DNA from 2 places in the Pedobacter sp. HDW13 genome. Region 2 is predicted to be linked to the other one. Evidence: riboswitches for the same ligand, from Rfam matches in the RefSeq annotation. Region 2 holds a riboswitch; the other holds the start of a gene.
What was found. A riboswitch is a leader RNA that binds a small molecule or an ion and turns the genes downstream of it on or off. The one in region 2 is predicted to bind cobalamin.

Region 1 (8,735 bases), 2.7 Mb from region 2:
GATGCCTACAAATCGTATGGTGGCCGTTTCGAACTGGGTTTTACCGATGTAAAATGGGCCGACAACCTGATGGTAAACTATAACGTTTCGGATACTTACGATGAGGTACAACATGGCCAGTACATGAGCAGGCCTTATATGGGCAGATTTTCAAAATCGCAGGCACATGTAATTGGTCTCGATTATAAAAAGAACGACCTGTTGTTAAAAGGCTTAAATTTTAGCTTTAACGGTGTTTACAGCGACAGGCATCAATACATTCAGGATACGGTAAGTTACCGCTACAACTGGGATGGGCAGAAAGTAATTGGCATAAAAGGCGAACCCTTGCGCACACTTGGTGGTGCACAACAGGCTGCCCCAACCATGAACAACATCAGCAGGCAAATTGCGACTTTACGCGCCAGTTTAAGTTACAATATTGCCGAAAACCATAAAGTAGTTTTTAACCATATGTTTTATGTGGTAGACAGGCAGGATATGGACGAGCTGAGAACCATATTGGAACGAAATTATCTGTCGACCAGCGACCTGACTAAAAATGTTTCGGCTTTCTCATACGAAATGGAAGCTTTTGAAGGCCGTTTAAGAACCAGTTTATTTGGTAAATACTATCAACAAAAAATAGACCGGACAGACCCCGTACAACAAAATGTAAACGGACAGCCTACCCGTATAGAAAGGATAACCAGCGACGACCGAAATACCACTGGTTATGGTTTTGCCACTTCATATTCCCTTAAACCCAACTTTGTTATTATCGCCTCGGCCGAGAAAGCAGTAAGAATGCCCGGCGAATCGGAGATATTCGGTAACCAGGCCGACAATTTAGTGGCCAATCCATCTATCCGTCCAGAGATCAGTAATAATTTTAACCTGGGCTTCCGTGCAGGTACCTTTCGCTTTAACCAACATCGCATTTCTATTTCAGGAGGTAGTTTTTTACGTAACACCAAAGATAAAATCGTGCTTTTATCAAGCGACCGGAATATTACCAATATGGAAACCTCCAACAATGTAAACCTATCCGGCGTACGATCTATCGGATTCGAAGCTGAAGTAAACTACATATACCGTAAACTGAATGTGGTACTGAACTTGTCGAGATTCAATGCATTGCTGCAGGATGGAGCTTCGCTCTTTAACGGCAATCAAATTCCAAACGAACCCTTCTTTACCGCAAACGGTAATGTACAATACCGCATAGATAATCTGTTGCAGAAAAAATCGGCTTTAAACCTGTATTACAATTTCGGTTATGTACACCCCTTCGAAACCATCTGGCAGCTTAAACGCGACGAATTTAACATTACCCCTACCCAGTTTATACAGGATTTAGGCACCAGCTACCGTTTCCCTAACCAAAGGATGGTGATCAGTTTCGACGCCAAAAACATATTTAACAAAGAGGCTTACGATAATTTTGCCGCCCAAAAACCTGGAAGAGCATTTTATTTAAAGTTTAACTATACCATTAACAATTTTTAAATCTAATTAATCATTAATATGAAAAAGCAATTTTTAAAGCTCTTGATGCTTGGAGCTGTAGCAATGGCAACTACTATTTCAGGTTGTTCGAAAAATAATGAAATACCAGAGCCGGAAGAAAACCTGGGCAACTCCAGCCGCTGGATTACCCTTTCGGGTGCTTTGATGGGTACTACCCGGGAGATGGTAATGGTGGAACAATGGTGTATTCGGTAAGTGTAAACGATGCCAAAGACCCCAACAAATCTATAGATGTTTATACCAATGGTTTTCCAGTAAGGTCGCAACGTACTGCCCGTTTACAATCATCGCTTGATGGAAGTACACTTTTTAACATTGCTTACACCGGACCAAACGGAGGAGAGTTTTCTAAATATAAAGTAAATGGTGGTAGCAGCTATGCTGAATTAAGCGACAAGGTAAATATTTCCAGCTACGCAACTACTTCACCCCGCTGGGTGAAACTATTCGATAACGATAAAACTGGTGTTGCAGTAAACGTTTCGGGTGTAAAAATTACTACAGAAGCGGATGGAATAACCTATAAATATGCAAGGGCAAAATCAACAGTATTGTCTTTAAACCTGCAGGCTGCAGGCATTAAAACTTACGAGCAGTATGAAATTCCGCTTTTAGCAACCGAAGAGGCTCAGGGTTTTTACATTGGACGTTTAGATGGCCCGGTATTAAACAAAGCGGGTAACAAGTTAATTATTGGTGTTTCTAAAAGCAAGTACAATACCGCAATGGGCATTGCTGATAATTCGGGGACTGTTAAAATCCCTGCAAAATCGTTACTGGTTGATTATCCATCACTAAAAAACCCAACTTTAATCAGTTCTACTGTGAGCACAGGTAACACCAATGGTTATCGCAATTTCAATTCTTACCTGGCCGAAGATGGTTACATTTACCAGGCTACGCAAGAGGCAGGTTCACATATCCTGCGTATTAACCCAAATAACGAATACGATAACGCGTATAAATTTAGCTTAGATGCAGCTTTAGGTGTTAAAGGAGCCTACATAGAAAGCTGGACATATGCCGGAAACGGAATTGCCTTTATCATGTACACGCATGATGGAGCAGCTGCCTCAGCCTTTAATGCCACCGAACAACAAAGTTTTATTGCAAGGGTAGATTTAAATGCCAAAACCGCTAAACAGGTAACCTTACCTTATGAACCCGATCTTTACTTTTTTCAATATCAGGGTTGGGTAGTAAATGGCGATGAAGTTTTTGTAGCTGTAACCCCAGTTGGTAAAGATGGCAACATTTACATCATCAACAGCAGAACGGGTAACGTAACCAAAGGCGCTAAACTGATTAACAAAACAGGAAACCACTACATTGGCGTATTTTAAACCTGTTAAAAAAAGATTAAAAATAAAGGGCTTCGAAAATATACTTTCGAAGCCCTTTATTTTTTTAACCAGTTATTTGCCTGTTATTTCTTTACCGGAGCCAGTATGCCCGGGTATAACACGCCATCTGTTTTTAGGTTCAGGTTAAGCAATTTTGCAATTAAAGGTTCAATATCTTCCTGACCAATTAAGGGCAAAACAGCACCTGCTTTTATTCCTTTACCGAAAGTGACAAAACCGGTTTGTATCTCTTTAAAATCAGTTGGAAGGTAGCCATGGGTACCACCGCTGGCCGGAGCAAGCATATCGCCCGTGGCCGAAGCTCCAAAGCTGAAACCCTGATTTGCAGCAAGCGCTAAAACAGCTGTTGGATCGCCTTGTGCTTTAGCAATCCCCTCTTTATCCAATACGTGGAAAGTTCTTTGGATGCCTTCCGGTAACTGGCTTAATGCTTTTTTTACCTGCTCTACGCTTTTTTTATCGTTTGGATCTTTAAGGTGTAAAAAGGCAGATCCACCGCTTTGCTGAAAGTAAGCTTTCCAGCCTTCTTTATTGGCATCATCGTAAAGGCCAAGCTTGTTTAGTACTACATTAGGTTTAAACTGTGTGTGGATATCAACAAAACCGTGGTCGCCGGTAATGATGAAAGTAGTGTTTTTGCTCATACCCGATGCCTCTACCGCATCCATAATGGTTTTAATAGCCACATCTGCCCCTACGATAGCCGATCTTACTTTATCTCCATCGCGGCCCTGCTCATGTTCAAAGTGATCTAAAAGTGCAATGTGCAATGCCAGGAAAGCTGGCTTATATCTTCTTAAAATATAGGCTGCCATGCGCGATTTATTCTGGTCGCTGGTATAAAAATCAACCGAAGCACCATATTCCTCGTTAAACTTACCTACCGCATAATCCTGTACTTCCTGAAAAAGCTCTTTAGGGTTCGATTCCAAAGACATGGCTTTAATCTCGTCTTTTTTCTCTCCTTTACCTTGTGGAAGAATTACATACTCAGGCAGGTTATACGTAATTGGCGCACCAACGGTAACCGGCCAGCTCACCCCTGCGGTTGTTAAACCTGCATCTTTAGCTGCTGTCCAGATGGTAGGTACTTTAATGTCTTTGTAATACCAGAACCACTTGCCCGAAATGCCCAGCGGTTCAACAGGTGTGTTATAATAAATACCATGTTTGGCTGGCAATACACCACTTACAATGGTGGTGTGAGAAGGATAGGTAACCGTTGGGAAACTGCCCCTTACGCCCTCTGCATATGCTCCGTTTTGCATGGCCTGGCGTACATTAATCATGCCCCATTGCGGATCTAAATAAAATTCGGGGCGTAAGCCATCTATACTAATCAATACCACATGGTTTTCTTGTGCCGATACATATCCCGCCGAAAGCCACAACAAGGCCATTAGGGCAACTATTCGTTTCATAAATCTTTTTTCGGCAAAGGTATTTGGACAGTATACCCTTTAAGTTTGGTGAACATTAAGAAAATGTTAAGCTTACAGGCCACAAGCAGCTTCCTACCTACAGGCCTATGCACCTGCTGCAACAGGTCATCCATATTACCCATAATATCTTTGTATTTTTCGCCCCATTTGTTAAGGATTTTAGCCCCTGCTTATTCTAAAAAAGGTACACCTTTATCCTGTAACCAAATTTTAAATGTATTATGAAAAACACAGTTTCAATTTTAATCGCCGTTCTACTTTTATCCTGCGCCAAGAAAAATGATGTTCCCGAAGTACCAACGCTTTCGCAAAAAACGGATCCATTTCTCCAAAAACCTTTAAAACCAGCCGACTTTATTCACCAGATGACTCCTGTTTTTGTTGATGATTTTAACGGCACAACAATCGATGCAACGAAATGGGCTTACAGGGCTGATGGAACCGTAAGGGGATATGCTACTGTTTCGGGCAATAAAACCATTTCGCTTGATGGCAAAGGAAATCTGGTGATACAAACGATTAAAGATACTGATGGAAAATATTATGTTGGGCAACTGTGTACCGATGGTAAGTTTGCCCAGAAGTACGGTTATTTTGAATGCAGGGCTAAAATGCAAAAATCGCTTGGTACACACTCCTCTTTTTGGCTACAAACAAATACAATGGGTTCACAGCCAGATAATGCACTTGCAGTGGGTGCAGAAGTTGATATTTTTGAATACCTGAAGCCGAATCCAAACGCCACTTACCATACCGTACATTGGGGAGGCTACGGTGCAACCCACAAAAGCGAAAGTAAAATTGTACCCAGCGAAACCATTAACGACAATAATTTTCACACTTTTGGATTACTTTGGAACAACGTAGAATACGTCTTTTTTGTTGATGGAACCGAAGTATTCCGCACAAGTAAAGGCCTGTCGGGTATTTCAGAATACATGATCTTAAGTACCGAATTAACTGGTTTTGGCGGCGACTACACCAAGGGCGTATATCCCGACGAGGTTGTATTTGATTATGTTAAAACTTACCAGTTTAAATAGGCATTTCAACAGGCTCAGTGTGGCAAACTTGTAGACAAACGAAAGAATGCCACAGCCCCTTAAAAATTAATGTTATGCGAATTTTTAATCTCGGCCATTACGAAAGTGCTGTGTGTACTCCCAATACTTTCTACTGAGCCGAGTTTATTGAAAACAAAATCCTGATAGTGTTTCATGTCCCTCGCATATACCTTCAAAATAAAATCATAGTCGCCAGAAACATTATAACATTCTGTAACTTCATCTATTTTTAAAATATCGGCCACAAAGTGGTGGCCGATTTTTCGGTCATGCTGTTTCAGTTTAATGTTACAAAAAACAATAAAGCCCTGGTTAAATTTCTCCGCATCCAGTATAGCGATGTATTTTTTAATATAGCCATTGTTTTCTAACCGTTTTACCCTTTCAAAAACCGGCGACGGCGATAAGTTTACCTGCGCTGCCAGCTCTTTTGTGGTGTAACTGGAGTTATTGCCTAAAATCTTCAACAGTAATAAATCAGTTTCATCAAGCTCGCTCATAGAATATTTTTCTTTTTTGCTGCCAAATCTAAGTACTCAAAAGCAAAATACACTAAAAAACAACACAAAAACAGCTGTTTAACCTTATTATTTCACAATCAATAGTTTTAATATCCACTTAACTACCTTTGAAAAGAATTAAAAACTGATTGTAAGCAAAAGAGTTCTTGTATATATTTCAATAACCGGAAGTGAAAAGGGAATCGTGTGTAAATCACGAACTGTCGCGCAACTGTAAGTAACATTTAAGATTTTATCAAAAACATCCATAGATGATAAAACGGTTACAAGTCAGGATACCTTTCTGTTCCGGAATTGACAATGCTTTCGCGATTGAAGCCTGATGTCAGACAAATGCTGTTACACTGGTACAAAACCTTTATGGGCTTGTTGTGCCCTGTTTCCGTGGCATTGCGCTCCTTCATACTTCCTTCCTTATTGCATTGCGAAATTAACAAGGGGCTTTTTACAATGATTATTAACCATTTAAAAAGTTGAAAAAATGCAAACCCACAACCTAGGCTACCCGCGTATCGGGAGCAACAGAGAACTAAAAAAAGCCAGCGAGCAATATTGGGCCGGCAAAATTACTTTGGCAGAGCTGCTGAGCAAAGGCCGTAACATTGCCGATCAAAACTGGAAACTACAACAAGAGGCAGGTATCGACCTGATTCCTTCAAACGATTTTTCTTATTACGACCAGATCCTGGATATGTCGCTAACCGTAGGCGCCATTCCAAAACGTTATAACCAGGTGGTACTGCAGAAAACCAATAACGAACTCGATTTGTATTTTGCCATGGCCCGGGGCTACCAGAAAGATGGTTTAGACATTACCGCCATGGAAATGACCAAATGGCTCGATACCAATTACCATTACATTGTACCCGAATTTTATAAAAACCAGGAGTTTAACCTTTTCTCAGGCAAAATTGTAAACGAATTTGTAAGGGCAAAACAACTGGGCATTAACAGCAAACCTGTAATTATTGGGCCTGTTTCTTACCTGTTACTGGGCAAAGAAAAAGAAACCGGTTTTGATAAAATCGACTTGATTAAGAAACTGTTACCGGTTTACCTCCAGATTTTAACAGAGCTGAAAGATCAGGGAGCAGAGTGGATCCAGTTCGACGAACCGTTTTTAGCGTTAGATATTAACGAAAAAGCCCGTGCAGCCTACAATTATGTTTATGCCGAAATCAGGAAACAATTTCCGCAGCTTAAGGTATTGGTAGCCACTTATTTTGAGGGCTTAAAAGATAACCTTGCACTGGCTACCGGCTTACCTGTACAGGCTTTACACATCGATTTGGTACGTTGCCCTGAGCAGCTGGATGAAGTACTAAATGCCATTCCGGCTACATTAAGCTTATCTCTTGGAGTGGTTGATGGTAGAAATATCTGGAAAAATGATTTTGAGCAATCTTTAGCCATCATCAAAAAAGCAGTAGCCCAACTGGGTAGCGACCGCGTATTGATTGCGCCTTCGTGCTCATTATTGCATTCGCCTTGCGATCTGGACCTGGAAACCAACGAGGAAACCCTTACCCCCGAAATTAAGCAATGGCTGGCCTTTGCCAAACAGAAAATTGATGAGGTGGTTACCCTCAAAGCATTGGCTGATGAAACCCCCGGTCAGGAGGCACTGACTAAACTCACTGAAAACAAAAACGCCATTGAAAGCCGCAGAACTTCTACGCTGATCCATAACACAACAGTAAAGCAAAGGGTAAGTGGCATTACCGATAAAGATGCAGAACGCGAAAATGCCTTTTCGATCAGGAAAAAGACACAGCAGGATATTTTAAAACTGCCGCTTTTCCCTACTACAACTATCGGTTCTTTTCCACAAACTACCGAAGTTAGAAACTGGAGGGCACAATTTAAAAAGGGAGAAATTACACCTGCCGAATACGATACTTTATTAAAAAAGGAAACCGAAGAAGCCATTCGCTGGCAGGAAGAAATTGGCATTGATGTATTGGTACATGGCGAATTTGAGCGTAACGATATGGTAGAGTATTTTGGTGAGCAGCTTAACGGCTTTACCTTTACCAAAAATGGCTGGGTACAGAGCTACGGTAGCCGCTGCGTTAAACCCCCTATTATTTATGGTGATGTAGACCGCCCTAAAGCCATGACGGTTTACTGGACAGCATTTGCGCAATCGTTAACCCCAATCCTTGTAAAAGGCATGTTAACCGGTCCGGTTACGATATTGCAATGGTCTTTTGTACGTAACGACCAGCCGAGATCAGTTACCTGTAACCAAATTGCACTGGCTATCCGCGATGAAGTGGTAGACCTCGAAAATGCAGGAATAAAAGTCATTCAAATTGATGAGCCAGCCATACGCGAAGGCCTTCCGTTACGCCAAACAGATTGGCAGGCTTACCTGAAATGGGCGGTTACGGCCTTTAAAATTTCGGCAAGCGGTGTAAAAGACGAAACGCAGATCCATACTCACATGTGCTATTCGGAGTTTAACGATATTATCCAAAATATCGCCGATATGGATGCCGATGTAATTACAATTGAATGTTCGCGTTCGCAAATGGAACTGCTTGATGCCTTTGCCGACTTTAAATACCCGAACGAAATTGGGCCTGGTGTGTACGATATCCACTCGCCAAGGGTACCTTCAAGAGCAGAAATGGTGCAGCTTTTGGAAAAAGCGAAAGCTGTGGTTCCTGCCGATCAGCTTTGGGTAAACCCTGATTGTGGATTAAAAACCCGCCATTGGGATGAAACCAAAAAAGCACTGATTGAAATGGTGGCAGCAGCCCAGGAAATGCGCGAAGAGGTATTGGCGTAATTGAGTTTTGAATGATTGAATTAGGTTAAGGCAGATCCTTC
Region 2 (8,735 bases):
ATTGATAGGGTTGAGGGAAAACGTGCCGAAACCATTTTCGATTCGCTAAAATATTATAAACACTATACTTTGGTTGAGTGCAAGCCTATTACTGGCCGCATGCACCAAATCCGCATCCATTTAGCCACACAAAGGGCTGCCATTGTTGGCGATGATATGTATAAAGGAAAACCCGTATTTCTTTCTTCGATCAAAAGAGGTTACAGGTTAACCAAAGGAGAAGAAGAACAACCCATCATGAAACGTTTTGCACTACACGCTAGGCACCTGGTGTTTAAAGGGCTTGATGATAAAGACATTGTGATCGATGCGCCATATCCAAAAGATTTTGCCACCTTAATTAAGCTTTTGGACAAATTTGACGCTTAACCTTCGTTTTTCTGCTGAAAAGTAAAAATAGAACTAAATGTATATCCGCTTTGTAAATTACCTTGATCAGATTAACCAATACCGGAAATCAAAGATATCAAACCGTAATTTCTTAGTAGTTCTGGCTATTATAGTAGGTGTTTTGGCCGGACTTGCGGCGGCTGCTTTAAAAAGTTTAACCCATCATATCGAAGAGTTTCTTCAATCAGACTGGCATTGGAAATATAAATACTACCTGTATTTTATTTTTCCGATGATTGGGATCCTTTTAACCGTTTTGTATATTAAGTATTTTATACGAAGAACAAAATTCGAAACCGGTTTAACACCTTTGTTATATGCTATTTCGAAGAAATCGAGCAGGGTAGAACCCCACAACATTTATTCGCAGGTAATTACAGCTGCAGTTACGGTTGGTTTTGGTGGCTCTACAGGCCTGGAGGCGCCAATAGTTACCAGTGGTTCGGCCATTGGTTCAAATTTGGGCCGTTTTCTGGGGCTTTCCTATCGCGAAATTACCATGTTGGTGGCTTGTGGTGCGGCCGCAGGTATTGCAGGCGCTTTTTATAGTCCGGTGGCAGGTATTGTTTTCGCAATAGAAATTCTGCTTCCCGAGTTTACTATTCCAGCATTTATTCCGCTGCTTTTATCGGCAGCTACCGCAGCCGTGGTGGCCAGGGCATTTTACACGCAGCAGTTGTTCTTTTTGGTAACTGAGGGTTGGAAAATGGATGCATTGGTTTATTATGTGCTTTTGGCGGGCTTAATTGGCTTGTTTTCCATTTATTTTACCAAAGCGAATTATGCCATTAAAGGCCTCTTTTATAAAATAAAAGATCCTTACACCAAGGTAGTTGTGGGCGGTTTAATGCTTGGCGCTTTGGTATTTCTTTTTCCAACATTATATGGCGAAGGCTATATTACGATGAAAGGCTTACTAAAAGGCGATTACCTGGCCGTAATTAACAACAGTATTTTCGAAGATTACAATAATATCCTGCGATTGTAGTGTTGTTTACTGTGGTCACCATTTTCATGAAATCCCTTGCTACCCTCATTACCTTAGGTGCCGGTGGTAATGGCGGAACGTTTGCGCCAAGCTTAATCATGGGTGGATTAATCGGATTTATTTTTGCCTATACGGTAAATTTATCCGGTATGGCGCAGTTAAACGTGTCGAATTTTATTGTGGCGGGTATGGCCGCTGCTTTGGGTTCCATCATGCACGCGCCTTTAACGGGTATTTTCCTTATTGCCGAAATTACGGGAGGCTATATTTTAATGGTGCCGTTAATGATTACTACGGCTATTTCTTACGCCATTAACCGTGGTTCGCAAAAACATTCTATTTACACCAAAGTATTGGCTGATAAAGGTGAGCTTTTATCTCACGAGGATAAGGATACTACGGTTTTGAACCAGATGAAATTAAAATATCTGATTGAGAAGAGTTATCCCCAGTTACAACTGAATGATGTACTCTCGCTAAAGATGAATGAAATTGTACAATCGGGTAAAAATATTTGTGCGGTTACCGATGAGACGGGCGATTTTAAAGGTATCATTTACATCGAAAAGCTGTTTAATGAGATGATGGGCAATCCGGATAAGGAAAACTTACTGGCTGCAGATTTGGTACAAGCTGCACCAAACACACTTACCGAGGCCGATGATCTTAAAATGGTACTGGAAAAGATGGAACAGGAAAATGTATGGATTTTACCGGTACTCTCTGAACAAAACCGTTATCTGGGGTTCGTTTCTAAGACTGCAATCTTTAACAAATACAGGGCCTTGCTGATGCGGCAGAATGATTATATGGGTTAGAGTCAATTCATCTTCAGTTATCGTCATTTCGAGAGAAGTGGAGAAATCTTTTGGTGAATATTCTTGATAGATCTCTCCGTTCCGTTGCACTTCAGTCGAGATGACGATTGGTTTATTGACATAAAAAAATTGGAATGCTATCCGGCTAATCTTCAAACATTCCAACTTCAAAACTTTTCAACTTATCGTACTACTCAGCTCTTTTTAAACCAAATTTCTCAATTTTACTGTATAAATGGCTACGCTGAATGTCGATTTCATCGGCCGTTTTAGAAACATTCCAATTGTTTTTCTCGAGCTTGAATTTAATAAACTCGCGTTCTGCATGATCTTTATAATCCTGAAAATTATTAAACGAATCGAAAGTAGAAGCAAGGCTTGAGCCGCCTGAGCTGGCAATCTGAGCACTGGTTGCAGCACCAATGTTTGTTCCACCGCCAGGGTTGGCAAAAGCACGCACATCATTTTCAGTAATTACTTTATCGCTCAAAATAATCAAACGTTCAATCATGTTGTGCAGCTCACGTACGTTACCTGTCCATGGTAAAGCTTGTAAGGCCGACATTCCGCCGTCGTTTATCTTTTTAACCGGCATGCCGTAATCGCCACAAATACGCTCTAAAAAGTTTTGCGCAATTACAGGGATGTCATCAGTACGTTCGGTAAGATGAGGCACATGAATATTAATTACATTTAAGCGGTGGTACAAATCCATACGGAAATTACCATTCTCAATTTCTTTTAATAAATCTTTATTTGTTGCGGCTAAAACACGCACGTTTACATCAATTTCCTTTTCGCCACCAACACGGGTAATTTTATGTTCCTGTAATGCACGAAGCACTTTTGCCTGAGCCGAAAGGCTCATATCGCCAATCTCATCCAAAAATAAGGTGCCGCCGTTAGCCAGTTCAAACTTACCAATGCGTTGTTTTACCGCAGAGGTAAACGATCCCTTTTCGTGACCAAATAGTTCGCTTTCAATTAGTTCTGAAGGAATAGCGGCGCAGTTTACTTCAATTAAAGGGCTTTCTGATCGGTTCGATTTTTCGTGTAACCAGCGGGCAACCAGTTCTTTACCACTGCCATTTGCGCCTGTAATTAATACACGGGCTTCGGTAGGGGCAACACGTTCGATGGTTTCTTTAATTTTCGAAATACTTTCCGATTCGCCCAGTATTTCGCGTGTTTTACTTACTTTACGCTTTAATACCTTGGTTTCTGTTACCAAAGTTCCGCGATCTAAACCATTGCGTACAGTAATTAGTAAGCGGTTTAAATCAGGTGGTTTGGAAATAAAATCGAAAGCGCCTTTTTTGCTGGCTTCGATAGCGGTTTCTACTGTACCGTGACCAGATATCATAATAAAAGGTAAATCGGGCTTAATGGCCTGGGCTTGTTCGAGCACCTCCATACCGTCCATCTTGTTCATCTTGATATCGCAAAGTACGAGATCATAATTCCCTTTTTTGATCATCTCGAGGCCATCAATACCATTATCGATATCTTCAACTTCGTAATTTTCGTATTCCAGAATTTCGCGTAAGGTACTTCTTATCGCTCGTTCATCGTCAATTATTAATAGTTTAGCCATTAGTGCTTTATTCTTTTATTTGAAATGCGAATATATTATTTTTTAATTAATGTATAGTTTTTTGTACAATTTATACGCTATAAACCCAAAAAGCTACGAAAGGTTTTACTGTTTAATGCTTATAATCGAGTTTGAACTTGCTTAAATCGGGCCTATGTTTTTTGCTTCTTTTTAATTCCACTTCATAAATACTTTTGCCCAGGTTTTTCATAAATGGAAAACAAACGGTATCGTATTCATATTTATTGTCGTTAAATATGCCGTCTTCATTACTATGTACGACTGCGGTTAAAAAATATTCGATGCCGTTTTTAAAATCAACGAAGTAAGAATTGTCGATAATATAACCGTAGCTGTCGCCATATTTATTAAAGATCCTGATGTTTGGATCCGGACTAATGTTCTCGCGGCCGTAATAAAGCATTTTAGCATAGGTAGGCCAAAATTCTTTCTGATCATGTTTAGGAAAATCGCTTTCTGTTGGATATTTACTCATGTAGGTGTAAATGAGTTTATAATTATCAGCAGTTAATTTAAACCGTTCTTTTGCAGGAAATGCTTCCGGAAAAATCAGTTTTTGCATCAATTTCTGCTGATCGTTAATCGCGAAGGCATTTTTTCCGGCCAGGCTAAAGGGTTTGTTTACCAGTTTATCGGCGCTATCCAGGTAACCTTTTCCCATAGTGAGATTGGTTAAGCTCAGTTCATAATCTTTGGGATCATACTGTGCCTGCTGATTGTACACCAGTTGACTGCTGTTATAGAATTTAACCGGATTGGAGTGTTTAGTTGATTCGCCTGCATCGCCTATGGCTAAACGGTTTAATATCCGGCTGTCGTTAAAGCCATATGCTTTTAGTTTCTGGTTAATTTCTGCACGACCAATAAATTCAAATAATCGGTTAAATGCATCATTATCACTGGTGAGCAAAATCTTTTTAACGTAATGAGCAACAGATGGCAAACCATTACTGGCGCTCGTATCTTTTAGTACTTTGGTTTGACCTTTAAAAGCACTATCTGTAACCATAATACTTTGTGCGGTTAAACCAGTGCTTTTTAAACGGTTTACTTTCTCCAGCGCAAAAATTACAGCCGCAAGTTTAACGGTACTGGCCGGATAAAAATAGTGATGAGGATCTAAATTATAACTGAAGGTTTTAAAGCTGGGCTTGTTTTGGGCATCGCGGTTAACCTGTGTGTACATAATTTGTATTTGGTTTTTATTCGGATGATTGAGCACAGCCGAAAAAAGTTCGGGTTTCGACTCCATCAGTTTCCTGAGAAACACGGTATCGGTTTTTTGCGCCATGGCAGATAAGCTGATTAACGAAAGTACAACAGTTAAAATTTTTCTCATGTGTTATAATGTGATTCCTAATTTAGCCTTTTCTGTTAAAACGACCATTTTCCATCATCCATTTTACATGTTGGTTAATTTTCTTACATTTGCGGCGCTTTTGGTTTCCGGCATTACACCCGGAATTAAAAGGGAATACAGTGTAAATCTGTAACTGTCCCGCAGCTGTAAGCTCCTTAACGGGTTTCCAATCATTTGCCACTGTGCCGACTTGTCGGGATGGGAAGGCCGGAAAACCGGGAGTAAGTCAGAAGACCTGCCTTAGCATTATATTTCATAGCTTTCGTGGATTGAAGCTAGGGGTGAGGTACTTACGTTTTTCGTATTTTCATTTCTTTTCTATCTGTTGGCTGTGGGTTAAACTCACAATCAAATGATCAAAATTAAAGGTGTTTTACTAAGCACCAGGTTTTTCTTTTTGCTGGCACCGCTATTGGGCACGGGCATTCTTTTGCCTGCTATTTCAGTCGCGCAGATTGATACCGCAAAGGCCAATCAATTGCAGGATGTTAAAATAACAGAGTATAAAAACTCAAAGGTAAATTTATCGCCAACTCCGGTACAAATACTCATAGGGACGGAATTAAAACGCCTGAACAGTCTTTCGGTTGCCGATGCCATACGCTATTTCGCCGGTGTACAATTAAAAGATTACGGAGGTGTTGGCGGTTTAAAAACTATTAATGTAAGGAGCATGGGCAGCAACCATACTGCTGTTTTTTATGATGGTGTGCAGCTTGGAAATGCCCAAAACGGCCAGGTAGATTTAGGCAAGTTTTCATTAGATAACCTCGAAGAGATTGCTGTTTATGTTGGTCAAAAACCCGAATTACTGATGCCAGCCAGAAGTTATGCAGCAGCCAGTGCACTTTACCTTCGAACAGCACAACCTGCTTTTAATGAAGGGAAAAAGTATGGGTTGGGCGTTGGTTTAAAAACCGGCTCATTCGGATTGATTAACCCGAATATCAGTTATAAACAAAAAATCAGCAATAAAATCTCTCTCCTTTTAGATGCCAGCTATTTAGAATCCAACGGCAAATATAAATTCAGGTATAAAGAACTGGCTTACGATACCACCATTATCCGGAATAACAGCGATGTTAAATCGGCAAGGGTAGAAGCAACGCTGTTTGGCTTATTGCCTGATAGCAGCAAGTGGAACCTTAAATTATACAACTACAATTCGGCACGCGGACTGCCCGGGGCTATTGTTTCGAACAGGTTTACCTTTACACAGCGCCAGTGGGACGATAATAGTTTTATTCAGGCTTCGTACCAGAATAAAAGGAGTGCCCGCTATAATTTTATGTTCAATACGAAGTATGCATATAGTTTTATGCGTTACCTCGATCCCGAATTTAAACAACAAAACGGCTTTTTAGACAACCGCTTTACCGAAACGGAATGGTACATCTCTGCAGTCAATCTTTATAAAATATCGGGTATTTGGGAGGTTTCGCTGGCTACAGATTACAGTTTACAACAGTTAGATGCCAATTTGTACGATTTTGCTTACCCTAAACGTAATACCGGTTTAGTAGCACTTGCGAGCGCCTTAAACCTAAAAAGATTGAGTATACAAGCCAATGTTTTAGCAACCCTGATTGCAGAGCAGGTTAAAAATGGTAATCAATCAGCCAACAGGCAGGAATATACTCCGGCTTTAATGGCATCGTGGCAACCTTTTCAAACCAAAGATTTCCGCATTCGCAGTTTTTACAAATCCATTTTCCGGATGCCCACTTTTAACGACCTCTATTACACGTTTATTGGAAACTCCAAGCTAAAACCCGAATACACCAGTCAATACGACCTGGGTTTTACTTACGGACATACTTCAAACGGGAGGCGCCTTGCTTATTTATCCCTTCAGACTGATGCCTATTATAATCTGGTAAAAGATAAGATTGTAGCCATTCCAGGTAATAATTTAGGCAGATGGACCATGGTTAACCTCGATCGTGTGCGTATCAGAGGCTTCGAAACCAATATTCAAACGGTTTGGGATTTAGATTTACAGTTGAAGCTGAAGGCAAGTGCGAATTATACCTTCGAAAAAGCAGTAGATATTAGTACCACAGCCTTCAGGTATGGCGATCAGATTCCCTACATCCCTGTACATAGCGGATCGGCAAGATTTGGAATTGATTATAAAAACCTGGTGTTTAATTATGGTTACATCTACACCGGCGAACGATATAGCCAAAAGGCCAATATAGCAGCTAACTATGTTAAGCCGTGGTACACCCACGATTTAGCACTTGGTGCAAATTTTTTTTACCACCAAAGCAGGTTCTTCATCAATGCCGAAATCAATAATGTTTTTAACCAGTATTACGATGTGGTACTTAACTATCCAATGCCTGGTCGTAACTACCGACTTACTTTATCCGCTAATTTTTAAACCAATTTAAAATCACGATATGAAATACAAATTACACCACGTTTTAAAACTAACCGGCTTTTTGCTTTTAACAGCCCTGGCATTTGCCTGTAGAAAAGATACCCCGGTAGATGAAGACGCTGAACAGGGAGCCAAAACCCCATCATTAACCGTAAAGGGCTTATATGTTTTGAATGAAGGCAACTGGGGTTCTAACAAATCATCTTTAGATTACTATAGCTATGATGATGGGAAATACACGAGGAATATATTTGGCGCAGCCAATCCGGCTGTTACTTTAGGCCTGGGCGATGTGGGTAACGACATCAAAATTTACGGCGCTAAAATGTATGTTGTTGTAAACGGAAGCAATAAAGTAGAAATTTTAAATGCCAGCAACGCAAAGCAGGTGGCTAAACTGGATATCAACAACCCGCGTTATGTTACCTTTTATAAGAATTTCGCTTATATCACATCTTATGATGGCTATGTAGCCGTAGTAGATACCACTGCTTTGAGTACCATTAAAACTAAAATAACGGTAGGTAATCAACCCGAAGAAATGGCGGTTGTAGGTACCAAACTCTATGTGGCCAATTCTGGTGGTTACAACTATCCAAACTACGACAGAACTGTATCGGTAATTGATTTAACAACCAATACCGAGATTAAAAAAATTGATGTTGCCATTAACCTTCACCATTTAAAAGCCGATAAGTATGGTGATGTGTATGTGATTTCGAGAGGTGATTATGCAGCCATTGCTTCGTCGCTGTATGTAATCGACACCAAAACCGATGCTGTTAAAAAGAACTTCAATGTTCCTGTTAGCGACTTCTGGATTAATGATGATGACGCTTACCTGTTTTCTTACAGCTACGCTACCTCAAAATCAACCTACGTGAAACTTAACGTAAAAGATGAAACAGTTGCAAGTAATAATTTTATAACCGATGGTACTGAAGCTTCAATTACACTCCCTTATGGCATTGCAGTAGATCCAACATCAGGAGATATTTTTGTAACCGATGCCAGGGATTATGTTACTCCAGGTATCATTTACTGTTTCGATAAAGCAGGCAAAAAGAAATTTACGTTTACCACCGGCGATATTCCGGCACACATTGCATTCTTATTTAAATAACATAAACACACACAAAATGAAAAAATCAATAAACTATGCCATGGTTTTCTGTCTG

Region 1: another riboswitch for cobalamin. It lies ahead of metE (5-methyltetrahydropteroyltriglutamate--homocysteine S-methyltransferase); the one in region 2 lies ahead of G7074_RS23500 (TonB-dependent siderophore receptor).

What each region holds. Positions count from the first base shown of each region.
Region 1 is NZ_CP049868.1:2,925,805-2,934,539, reverse strand. It holds gene G7074_RS12555 (TonB-dependent receptor) at 1-1,488, shown strand, start outside; gene G7074_RS26600 (hypothetical protein) at 1,507-1,704, shown strand; gene G7074_RS12550 (hypothetical protein) at 1,689-2,852, shown strand; gene G7074_RS12545 (alkaline phosphatase family protein) at 2,936-4,294, opposite strand; gene G7074_RS12540 (family 16 glycosylhydrolase) at 4,537-5,358, shown strand; gene G7074_RS12535 (Lrp/AsnC family transcriptional regulator) at 5,418-5,879, opposite strand; cobalamin riboswitch at 6,023-6,202, shown strand; gene metE (5-methyltetrahydropteroyltriglutamate--homocysteine S-methyltransferase) at 6,382-8,694, shown strand.
Region 2 is NZ_CP049868.1:5,658,066-5,666,800, reverse strand. It holds gene G7074_RS23520 (RluA family pseudouridine synthase) at 1-369, shown strand, start outside; gene G7074_RS27385 (chloride channel protein) at 407-1,378, shown strand; gene G7074_RS27735 (chloride channel protein) at 1,405-2,196, shown strand; gene G7074_RS23510 (sigma-54 dependent transcriptional regulator) at 2,387-3,790, opposite strand; gene G7074_RS23505 (serine hydrolase) at 3,903-5,150, opposite strand; cobalamin riboswitch at 5,235-5,429, shown strand; gene G7074_RS23500 (TonB-dependent siderophore receptor) at 5,524-7,557, shown strand; gene G7074_RS23495 (YncE family protein) at 7,577-8,680, shown strand; gene G7074_RS23490 (PKD domain-containing protein) at 8,697-8,735, shown strand, end outside.